Regions from separate parts of the Mesorhizobium sp. M3A.F.Ca.ET.175.01.1.1 genome, predicted to be linked through region 2. Evidence: riboswitches for the same ligand, from Rfam matches in the RefSeq annotation. Region 2 holds a riboswitch; each other region holds the start of a gene.
The links. A riboswitch is a leader RNA that binds a small molecule or an ion and turns the genes downstream of it on or off. The one in region 2 is predicted to bind cobalamin.

Region 1 (2,181 bases), on a different contig from region 2:
TCGTCCACCTGATCGACGGCCACGACGTGCCCGACGGCCAGGGCCAGATCGCCTATGCGCGTGAGGTGGTGACCAAGCGCTTTGCCGAGGCCAACATCCTTTTCGTCGTCGACCAACTGGTGAAGGGCGCGATCCGCGCCATTTCCGGCCTGGTCGGCGGCATCGCCGCCTTCCTGCCCATTCCGGGACTCAGTGGCGTGGTCAGCTTCATCAACACCGTCATCCGCCTGTCGCTGACCTATGTCGACGAGATCATCCTCGGCTACAATATCCGCATCAATTCGAACACGCCTTTCGAGACCGCCAGGCAAGGGGTCGTGCTCTACGCGCAGAACGGCAAGCACATGGTCAAGAACGCCGTCTGGCTGGCGGTGATCATGTGGGGCGTGTCCTTCGTCATCTTCCTTTTGATGCTGGCGCCGGCCGGTGCCATCCTGTGGGTCATGCCCGGGCAGCTTGCCGGCTGGGCCTTCGTGCTGGCCATCGTCTTTGCCTGGGCTTTCAAGGCGGCCTTCATCGAGCCCTTCGCCATCGCCTCGCTGATGCAGGTCTATTTCGCCGCCATCGAGGGCCAGGCTCCCAATCCCGAATGGGACCGGCGCCTGGCCGACACCTCGTCGAAGTTCAGGGAGCTTCGCGACAAGGCGCTCAATTCCTTCGGCGGCTCGCGCTGGGATGCGCCCCGGGCGGCTTGATAGCAGCCGCCTGATCAGGGCTTCGGCCGGTCGCCGAGACCGAGGCTGGCGATCGCCGATTTGAGCGGTGCCTCGCCGGCGCCGCAAAACGTCTCGCTCATCACCAGTTCGGGCAAAGGCAGGCGCCTGCCCCAGCCATGTGCTTCCAGGTCCGGCTTCGGCGCGAATGCCGAGACGCGGCCGACGCACAGATAGGCGATCGGCGTGACATGGTCGGGGATCGACAGCAGCCGCTTCAGCGCTTCGGTCTCGATGATGCTGACCCAGCCGACGCCGACGCCTTCGGCGCGCGCCGCCAGCCAGAAGTTCTGCACCGCGCAGACGGTGCTGTAGAGATCCATCTCCGGATTGTGCCAGCGCCCGAGCGGCGAGTTCTGCGAGCGCTGCCGGTCGCAGGTGATGCAGAGATTGAGCGCGCTTTCGCAGATGCCTTCGAGCTTCAGCTTGCGGTAGAGCGCCTGCCGCTCCGCCTCGATGGCCGGCAATTCCTGCTCGCGCGCCGCCAAAAACAGGTCGCGCACCTGGCGGCGCCGTTCAGCATCGCGGATGACGATGAAGTTCCACGGCTGCATGTAGCCGACCGACGGCGCGTGATGGGCGGCCGTCAGCAGCCGCGCCAGCACGCTGTCGTCGAGATCGTCGGCGACGAAATGGCTGCGCACGTCGCGCCGGGTGAACATCGCCCGGTAGACCGCCTCGCGCGCCAATTGGTCAAAGTCATCGCCGCCGCCGGCGGCCGCTCCTGCCTGCATCGCTTTTCCCCTTGCGACAGCAGCCCTGCGCCTGACCAAGCGCAAGACCATGTCTGCCAGGCCGGTCTTCTGGCTCGGGATCGTCCCGCGTCCGGCGCCTTCCCGTCATCGACAGTGGCTTTTGCCGGCGCGGTCCCCCTTACAGCGTTGGGCACGCCACGGAGTTCAACCGTGTTCCCGATTCTCCCGCGCGTTGCGGGCACCAGGCAGTGACACGACCTTACCGTGAGGCGGGCGCCGCGCCAATGCCGTCAGCGACACTATCGGGCGCGAATTTTCCCCAGCCATTCGGCGCTGAAACATGGTCATCCGGGCTGCGCGTGCCTAGATTAGGCGCCATGACAACCCGTCTCTACACTCATCCGGTATTCCTGGAACACCTTACGCCACCCGGTCATCCCGAGCGGCCCGACCGTTTGCGCGCCATCGAGCGTGTGCTGGATGATGACTCATTTTCGGCTCTGGATCGCGTCAAGGCGCCGGAAGCCGATGAGGCGACCATTCTCTATGCCCACCCGCAGGATTTCGTTGCCCGCGTCCGCGCCGCCATTCCCGAGAGCGGCATCGTCTCGATCGACGCCGACACCAGCGCCAGCCCGAAGAGCTGGCAGGCCGCGGTGACGGCGATCGGCGCCGCCAATGCGGCCGTCGACGACGTCTTCGACGGCCGCGCCAGCAATGTCTTCGTTGCTGCGCGGCCGCCCGGCCATCATGCCGAGAAGACCACCGCGATG
Region 2 (2,181 bases):
TTCCGCCTGGCGCCGGGCGACACGAAGGACCGCATCGAGGAACTGGTCGAGATGGGCGAACTGCTGCCGATGAAAGTGGAAGGATGGGACAAGACCGCCTATCTCCACAAAGACGCCCGCTTTCCGCGCCGCATCGACGCGCGCGCCCTGCTTGCGCCCTTCGACCCCGTCGTCTTCGAACGCACGCGCACCGAAAAGCTGTTCGGCTTTCGCTACCGCATCGAGATCTACACGCCGGCCGAAAAGCGCCAGTACGGCTACTACGTGCTGCCCTTCCTGCTCGGCGACCGCATCGTGGCGCGTGTCGATCTGAGAGCCGACCGTCCGGCCGGCGTCTTGCGCGTCCACGCTGCTTATGCCGAACCCGGCGCACCGCCCGAGACGGCCGCCCAGCTCTTCGACGAGTTGAAGCAGATGCAGGGCTGGCTTGGCCTCGACAGCATCGAAATAACGCCGGCCGGTGACCTCGGCCCGGCGCTGGCCGACATCGCGGTGTCGTAGCCGCGCGTTGACAGGCCGGTACCTCTAAGCCTAAATCCGCCGCAGACGGTCTTCTCCCGGCAAAGGGAGGAGCCAAGAGGGAATGCGGTGCGGGCTTACAAAATCCCAAATCCGCGGCTGTCCCCGCAACTGTAAGCGACGAGCCTCGGCCGAACACCACTGGGCATTCCCGGGAAGGCGGCATCGAGGCGATGACACGCGAGCCAGGAGACCTGCCGTCTGAGACTTTACGTATCCGAACGCCCGGCGGGTTTTCCGGGCAAGGAGCCTGGTTTTGGATCGCAACGGCAGTTTTCCGGCCAATATCGCGGACTTTGCGTCCGAACCTGACGACGCCTTGGCAGGCGTCACCGTCATCGTCTGCTCGTCCTGCCGCGACGAGACCGGATCGGATGCGCATCCGCGCGCCGGCGCCCAGTTGGCCGAAGACGCGCGCCGTGCCGCATCGGGCGAAAGAGTCCGCATTCGAACGGTCGAATGCCTCGGCAACTGCAAGCGCCGTCTGAGCGCAGCACTTTTGCGCGACGGTTGCTGGAGCTACGTCTTCGGCGACCTCGACACGACCAGCGGCACCGATCTCGTCACCGGAGCAAAACTTTTCGCCACCTCGACCGATGGCCTCATCCCGTGGCGCGGCAGGCCCGATTCCCTCAAGCGCGGTCTGGTTGCCCGCCTCCCTCCCCTCGACCTCCTGAAGGACTGACCTATGGACGCCCCTAATTCGCCCAATCTTTCCCGTGTTCCCTGCACCGTCGTCACCGGCTTTCTCGGCGCCGGCAAGACGACGCTGATCCGCAACCTGCTTGAAAATGCCAAGGGCAAGCGGCTGGCGATCATCGTCAACGAGTTCGGCGATGTCGGCATCGACGGCGAGATCCTGAAAGGCTGCGGCGTCGATACCTGCCCGGAGGAAAACATCGTCGAACTGGCCAATGGCTGCATTTGCTGCACCGTCGCCGACGACTTCGTGCCGGCGCTCGACCAGATCCTGTCGCGCACGCCGAAGGTCGACCACATCCTGATTGAGACCTCCGGCCTGGCCTTGCCGAAGCCGCTGGTCCAGGCTTTTCAGTGGCCGAGCGTGAAGAGCCGCGTCACCGTCGACGGCGTCGTAGCCGTGGTCGACGGTCCGGCGCTGGCCGACGGCCGCGTCGCTTCCGACATGGATGCCCTGCAGGCGCAACGTGCCGCCGACGATTCGCTCGACCATGATGATCCGGTCGAGGAGGTGTTCGAGGACCAGATCGCCTGCGCCGACCTGATCATCCTGTCGAAGAGCGATTTGATGGACGCGGCCGGCTCGGAGCGCGCCAACGCGGTCATCGGCGAGCACGTGGCGCGCGCGGTCAAGGTCGTTCCGACCGCACAGGGCAAGGTCGACCCGTCGGTGCTGCTCGGCCTTGGCCTCGCCGTCGAAGACGACATCGAGAACCGCAAGACGCATCACGATGACGAGCTCGATCACGAGCACGACGATTTCGATTCCTTCGTCATCGATATCCCGTCGATCGCCAATCCGGATGAGCTTGCAAAGCGCGTCGCCGTTGCCGCCGAGCAGGAAAACGTGCTGCGCGTCAAAGGTTTCGTCGAGGTCGGCGGCAAGCCGATGCGGCTGCTGCTGCAGGCCGTTGGCCCGCGCGTCAACCATTATTACGACCGCGCCTGGACGGCGGAAGACGA
Region 3 (2,181 bases), on a different contig from region 2:
CCGGTGAAGCGTCCGCGCACCACGCCGACAACCGCGCCCAGAACCAGCCAGAACACCAGATCGGTGAGCGTCACGGCGACAACGAACTGGTGATGCAATCCTTCGGGAATCGCGGTCTCGAAGCTTTCCGGCTGCGGCGCGCCAATAATGTGAGGTGCCACGATCAGCGCCACGCCAAGAATGGCCAGCGGCAGCGACTTGCGGAAGGCAATCAGACCGAGCCCGGCCGCAGTCGCGATGACTGTCGAAACCCACCAGATCTGCCTCGGCAGCAGTTCGGCCGCCGGCATTGCCGGGAGTTCGGGCGGCAGGCCGAGGCCAGGCGCCAGTGTGAACACGGCAAAGCCAGCTAGGCCCCAGAACACGCCCTGGCGCCAGTTGCCGATGCCGCCCGCAAATTCCGAGACTGCGACCAGGATCAGCGCGAAGCCGATGCCGGTGACGATATTGGCGACGACATTGAAGGCGAATCGCTCGAAGCCGTCGGCCGGCGCCCAGCCCTCCTCCTCGGCTGGGGCAACTGCCTCGGCGGGCGCCGGGGCTGCGCTGCTCATCGCGCTGCCGGCGGCTGGAGCGGCTGCGCCCACAGGGTTGTCGTTGGTCGCGTGGTCATGGTGATGACCCTCGCCCGCCTTTTCATACACTTCCGCTTTGAGGATCAACGGAACGGTGGCATAGGCCTGCATGCAGGCGAGAACCACACCCGCCACGAGCCCGGCGATCGCCGCGATGAACACGACGTTGCGAAACAGATTCATGATGTCAAACCCTCGTCAGTGGCAGGGAAAAGCCATCGAGTGACGATAGTCGTGGGCAGCGTTGTGGACCGCATCGATATGCGAGAAGCCGACGAAGCCGACGACGAAAATGCCGAGCAGCGCGGCCATCGCCAGTTGCATGAAGCGCGACTGCGAGGAGACGGAAGCGCCGAGGGAAAAGGAAGCGGTATTCATGTCTTGTCCTTTCGCCCTCCACCCGAGGGCATAGAAGTCAACTTTCTTGTCGCCGGCAGGTCTCCTGGCTCGCGGATCCACGCCCTTCCCCACCTTCCCGAGGCAAATCCTCAGTGGTCTATGGGGCAGGACTACCGCACACAGTTGCGGGGGCAGCCACGGCTTTGGGCAGGAAGTCCACCCTCACCGCATTCCCTCTTGGCTCCAAAAACGGAACCGACGACATCGGCGACTATAGGCAGAATCGTCTCCCCCGGCAAACCAAATTCCGCCACGCTGGAGCGTGATTGCGGCACGGCTCGGTGTGCTAGGAGCCGGCGATTCTGGCAGCGACGAGCTGCTGCAGCCGCCACAGGTGAGCATCGTGAATGCCTCGGGCTTCGAGATTCCTGACGGTGTTGTAGAGATAGTCGGCGCCTGAACCCCAGTGGCCGCAGGAGGTCGCAAGCCTTCTGACCACCTCGCCTTCGCTGAGCACGCCGGTATAGGTGGTGCCCTTGCGGTTGATCACGAAGCCCAGGGCCCGAAATGGACCGCTGCCGCTGGCCAAGCTGAGCAGGCGCGGATGGTAGCTTGTCGGCTTGAGCGTCACCTCGCGCCTAAGCAGCTTGTTCAGCTGCTGACGGCGATCACCGTCGCTCAGCCGGAAGGCGACGCCCTTGCATTGCCCGCCGCGATCTAGCGCCATCATCAAGCCCGGGCTCTCTCTGGTGCCGCGCCAGCGTGTCATGTTCATACAGAAGGAACGGTGCCAGCCGCGCGCCACTGCGACCCGTTCCTCGACATGGTCGATCTCAGGCTTCCAGATCAGCGATCCGTAGCCGAACAGCCAGAGCGGCTCGGCGGCGGGGAGTTCAACCTCCAATGCATCGAGCATCGCTTCGTAGTCGGCGTCATCGAGATGCGCGGCATTTGGGTCGGGGCCACTGTCTTCGACGACCCGAAAACAACGGGCAACCAGTTCTTCGGTCAGAGACATCATTCTTGCGGACATTCGATGCACCTTGGGCCGCCGGCATCGCGCCGGCACTGACGGCGCGAGCTTAAGGGCCCCGAGCAGACGCCACAATGCGGGAGAGCAGCCATTCGCCCTCTGTTGTCGGCCCTAACCGTGATAGTCGTTGGGACGACTGAATCGGACTGCGAGATCATGAGCCTTCAAACGACGAACGAAGCCGTTCAGGACAAGCCGAAACACAGTCGCATCATCGCCATCGACATACTGCGC

Region 1: another riboswitch for cobalamin. It lies ahead of bluB (5,6-dimethylbenzimidazole synthase); the one in region 2 lies ahead of EN818_RS15630 (DUF1636 family protein).
Region 3: another riboswitch for cobalamin. It lies ahead of EN818_RS23355 (CbtB domain-containing protein); the one in region 2 lies ahead of EN818_RS15630 (DUF1636 family protein).

The regions. Positions count from the first base shown of each region.
Region 1 is NZ_SRTP01000003.1:9,002-11,182, forward strand. It holds gene EN818_RS08040 (hypothetical protein) at 1-695, shown strand, start outside; gene bluB (5,6-dimethylbenzimidazole synthase) at 710-1,447, opposite strand; cobalamin riboswitch at 1,489-1,669, opposite strand; gene EN818_RS08050 (histone deacetylase family protein) at 1,786-2,181, shown strand, end outside.
Region 2 is NZ_SRTP01000005.1:392,632-394,812, reverse strand. It holds gene EN818_RS15635 (winged helix-turn-helix domain-containing protein) at 1-501, shown strand, start outside; cobalamin riboswitch at 531-736, shown strand; gene EN818_RS15630 (DUF1636 family protein) at 776-1,204, shown strand; gene cobW (cobalamin biosynthesis protein CobW) at 1,208-2,181, shown strand, end outside.
Region 3 is NZ_SRTP01000011.1:213,870-216,050, forward strand. It holds gene EN818_RS23350 (CbtA family protein) at 1-758, opposite strand, end outside; gene EN818_RS23355 (CbtB domain-containing protein) at 774-953, opposite strand; cobalamin riboswitch at 990-1,189, opposite strand; gene EN818_RS23360 (gamma-glutamylcyclotransferase) at 1,261-1,947, opposite strand; gene EN818_RS23365 (DUF1624 domain-containing protein) at 2,104-2,181, shown strand, end outside.